DNA from 2 places in the Mesorhizobium sp. WSM4823 genome. Region 1 is predicted to be linked to the other one. Evidence: predicted binding sites of a transcription regulator. Region 1 holds the regulator's gene; the other holds the start of a gene.

Region 1 (2,202 bases):
GCGACCATTGTCGAGCCGGAGACATTCGAAAAAGGAGACGTGCGGTTCGACATCGCCGATCCGGCCGACCTGCCGCCGGGATCGCCTTTCTACTGCACTGACGGCCTCTGCATCGCCCGGCATCCGTCCGGCGCGATCATCGCGCTCGCCGATGACCGCAAAACCGCGCGGCCAGCCTGTGGCTTTGCGGATTTGATCGTCATCGACGATGCCACGGCCTATTATAATCCCTGCCGCAACCCGCTGGTTCTCGTCGTCACCAAACGCCAGCTCGCTCGCATGGGCAGTGCCGCCGTTTTCTTCGACCCGCTATCTGCGACGACGCGCGCAGAAATCCGTTTTGCCGTCGAACAGCCATATAGGCCCTGGCATGAGCAGCGGAGATTCTCGCGCGAGGCGAGGGGCTTGCCGCCATACCGCAAGGCCGAGAAACCCGGGAAAGCTGTCGCTCAGTAACGCCGGATCAACCCGACCAGCTTGCCTTGCACCTTGACCCGGTCCGGCCCGAATATGCGCGTCTCATAGGCCGGATTGGCGGCTTCCAGGGCGATCGAGGCGCCTTTGCGGCGGAACCGCTTCAGCGTCGCTTCCTCCTCGTCAACCAGGGCGACAATGATCTCGCCAGGTTGGGCGGTGTCGGCGTTGCGGATGATGACCGTATCGCCGTCAAAAATGCCGGCCTCGATCATCGAATCACCTTTGACCTCCAGCGCGTAGTGCGCGCCGCCGGTGATCATGTCCGGTGGCACCGAGATCGAATGCGTCTGGTGCTGGATGGCATCGATCGGCACACCGGCAGCGATACGACCCATCACCGGGATGGAGACGGTGGCGACAACGTCGTCGTCGTTGCCGGCCGCAGGCATGCGTGAAGGCGCCGGCTTGATCTGCCGCCCGAGGCTGCCCTGCCCATGGCTGCTCTGCCCAAGGCTGCCCTGAATGACGCTCGGCGAGAATTTGCGCGCCGCATTGAGGCCGGGCGCGATCGAATCGGGCAAGCGCAGCACTTCCAGCGCGCGAGCGCGGTTGGGCAGCCGGCGAATGAAGCCGCGCTCCTCCAGCGCCGTGATCAGCCGATGAATACCCGACTTGGAGGCGAGGTCGAGCGCTTCCTTCATCTCGTCGAACGATGGCGGAATGCCGCTTTCCTTCAGCCGCTCGTGGATGAACATCAACAGCTCATGTTGTTTGCGTGTCAGCATCGCGACCCCCAACAGAATCAGAAAAACAAACCCAGAACAAACACTATCTGTTCCAGTTGTGTTCCGCAACTGTTTAAAGTTTAATGAATGCGTTGACGGTTTGTTCAGCGTAACATCAGCACGCTGCAGGCGGCGCCTGTCGCGGCTGGGGGTGCAAATGGCTCACGCACGATCAGCCCGTTCGCGTCGGCCAGCATCCTGAGCATCGAGGAATCCTGGATGCCGAACGGCGTCGCCGTTAGCGTGCCGGCGTCTTCCTTCACCACCGCGCGTACATAGTCCTGCCTGAGATCGTTGGCCGGCATGGCGGCGCCGAGCCGCGCCTGACGCATGTCCTGCCGGTAGGCGCGGCCGCCGAGCCGCGCAAGCAACGGCTTCAGGAAAAGCTGTGTGCAGACCAGGCTCGCCACTGGATTGCCAGGCAGGCCGATGCAGCGGACGTCGCCCAGCCGGCCGAACATCAGCGGTTTGCCCGGCCGCATGGCGATCTTCCAGAAATCGAGCGTCATGCCTTCGCCAGTCAGCACGTCATGGACAAGGTCGTGGTCGCCGACTGAGGCGCCGCCCAGCGTGACGATGACGTCGGCTCCTGCATCGACCGCTTTTTTCACCAGCGCGGCGATCGCCTCCTTGCGGTCGGAGGCGATGCCGAGATCGAGCGCGTCGGCGCCGACCAAGCGGGCTGCGGCGGCGACGCCATAGGCATTTGACGAGATGATCTGGTCGGGGCCAGGCTCGCTGCCCGGCGGCAGCAATTCGTCGCCGGTAGCGATGATGGCGACCAACGGCCGTTTCACCACGCTGACCTGCGGATGGTTGGCCGCCGCCGCCAGCGACAACGCCGCCGGATCAAGCAGGCGGCCTTTCTCCAGCAGAACGTCGCCCTTTGAGAAGTCAAGCCCGAGGCGGCGGATGTTGCGGCCCTCAACCGTCGAAGCGGTCACTTCGATGCTGCCACCGCCGAGGTCGCGGACATTCTCCTGGATAACGATGGTGTCGG
Region 2 (2,202 bases), on a different contig from region 1:
TGCCGCTCGCGGCATCTATGGCAATGGCGAAATTATGCGGCGTGCAGATGTAGAGCGTATCGGCGACCTTCAGCGGCGTCACCTGATAGGTTGTCTCAGTGACGTCGTCGGGCCCTTTCACATCGCCGGTGCGATAAGTCCAGGCCGGCTGCAAATTGGCAACGTTCTCGGCGGTGATCTGGTCGAGCGGCGAATAGCGCTGGCCGTATTGGGTGCGGCCGTAATAGTGCCATTCGCCCGCTGGCATGTTGCCGCCGAGGTCGGCCGTCGGCGTCACATTATCGGTATTGAGTTGGCCGGCGATATCCTTTGGATCGGTTGTCATCGAATAGCCGGCGACGGCAAGCGACGCCAGCACCGCGAGGATCAACGGCGCCCGCCCGTCAGGGCCGGTGAGCCCGCGCCGCGCCCACGGCGTCAATAGCCACAATGCGATAAGCACGATGATGCCGCCGCGCGGGCCAAGTTCCCACCAGTCGAAGCCGATCTCCCAAACCGCCCAGCAGAGCGTGCCGATGACGATCGCCGCGTAGAGCCACAGCGCCATGGATTTGCGCCTGTAGAGCAGCCAGCCAGCGACGAGGAAGGCGATGCCGGCAATGACATAATACCAACTGCCGCCCAGCGAAGCCAACCAGATGCCGCCGCCGCCGAGCATCAGGCCGATGAGGAAAAGGATGAGGGAGGTGATGACGACAGCCAAGATGATACTCCTTCGACTGGTGCGCTTCGCAGCGTCAATGGGCAACCCGGCATTGCGCTCCTGCCCTGGGCACAACTTTCTCCGGCCCGCCGTGCCTGTCAAGCAAGCTGCGCGTTTTAGGCGTAGACCCACAGCAAGCTCGGCGTTTTGGGTCGCGCACTCATCCAGATTGTGGGTCTACGGACTGGACAGAGAACAAAACGGAGACACTTCTGGCGTTTCGCTGCCGAATCACTACATTCGGGGGAGATGTCCGGCTTTTCGGAAGATATGCCTTTTTTTGACGAACCGAACGCGCGGCCCTCGGCCCCGTCGGGCATTGCTGCGCGTGCCATGGCTGCCCGCAGCGGCCACAACAACGCGCCCGACTATCTGAACGGCCTCAACCCCGAGCAGCGCCTGGCGGTGGAAACCACCGAAGGCCCGGTTCTGGTGCTGGCCGGCGCCGGCACCGGCAAGACGCGCGTCTTGACCACCCGCATCGCCCACATCCTCGCCACCGGCAAGGCCTTCCCCTCGCAGATCCTCGCCGTCACCTTCACCAACAAGGCCGCGCGCGAAATGAAGCAGCGCATCGGTCTGCTGATCGGCGAAGGCAATGTCGAAGGCATGCCGTGGCTCGGCACCTTCCATTCGATTGGCGTGAAGCTGCTTCGCAGACACGCCGAGCTTGCCGGACTGAAATCCGATTTCACCATTCTCGACACCGACGACGTCGTTCGACTGATCAAGCAGCTCATCCAGGCCGAAGGGCTGGACGACAAGCGCTGGCCGGCCAAGCAGTTCGCCCAGATGATCGACGGCTGGAAGAACAAGGGGCTTGGTCCCGCCGACATTCCCGAGGGCGATGCCCGCGCCTTCGCCAACGGCAAGGGCCGTGAGCTCTACAAGGCCTATCAGGAGCGGCTGAAAACGCTGAATGCCTGCGACTTCGGCGACCTTCTGTGCCACCCGATCCGCATCTTCCGCGCCAACCCGGACGTGCTGAAGGAGTACCACAAGCGCTTCCGCTACATCCTCGTCGACGAGTATCAGGACACCAACACCGCGCAATACATGTGGCTGCGCCTGCTGGCGCAGCGGCCAGATGCCGGACGCGCGTCAACGTCAACCTCAACAGGTGTGCGAACGGCCGAAGGCCGCAAGCCCGACGGGGCGTCCGAGCCTTTGCGAGGCCCGCGCGGAGGGTCCGCGCCGGCAGGCGCGGAACAGCCCGTGAGCGATAACAAAGTAAATATCTGCTGTGTCGGCGACGACGATCAATCCATCTATGGCTGGCGCGGGGCCGAGGTCGACAACATCCTGCGCTTCGACAAGGATTTTCCCGGCGCCGCGATCATCCGGCTGGAGCGCAACTACCGCTCCACCGCCCACATCCTCGGCACCGCCTCCCACCTCATCGCCCACAATGAGGGCCGCTTCGGCAAGACGCTGTTCACCGAAAAGGTCGCCGAGGACGACGAGAAGGTGCATGTCCACGCCGCCTGGGATTCCGAGGA

Evidence for each region. The regulator LexA, encoded in region 1, represses DNA repair genes until DNA is damaged. The targets are predictions, from matches to a motif close to TGTTCNNNNTGTGTTCNG.
Region 2: AC0L26_RS16860 (ATP-dependent helicase) is a predicted target of LexA. The motif match lies at 895-912, and genes of this name have one in related genera.

Annotation. Positions count from the first base shown of each region.
Region 1 covers NZ_JBVVQL010000002.1:466,248-468,449, forward strand. Annotated here, with positions in the region: gene AC0L26_RS07150 (ComEC/Rec2 family competence protein) at 1-456, shown strand, start outside; gene lexA (transcriptional repressor LexA) at 450-1,202, opposite strand; gene AC0L26_RS07160 (molybdopterin molybdotransferase MoeA) at 1,307-2,202, opposite strand, start outside.
Region 2 covers NZ_JBVVQL010000005.1:419,451-421,652, forward strand. Annotated here, with positions in the region: gene AC0L26_RS16855 (glucose/quinate/shikimate family membrane-bound PQQ-dependent dehydrogenase) at 1-703, opposite strand, end outside; gene AC0L26_RS16860 (ATP-dependent helicase) at 953-2,202, shown strand, end outside.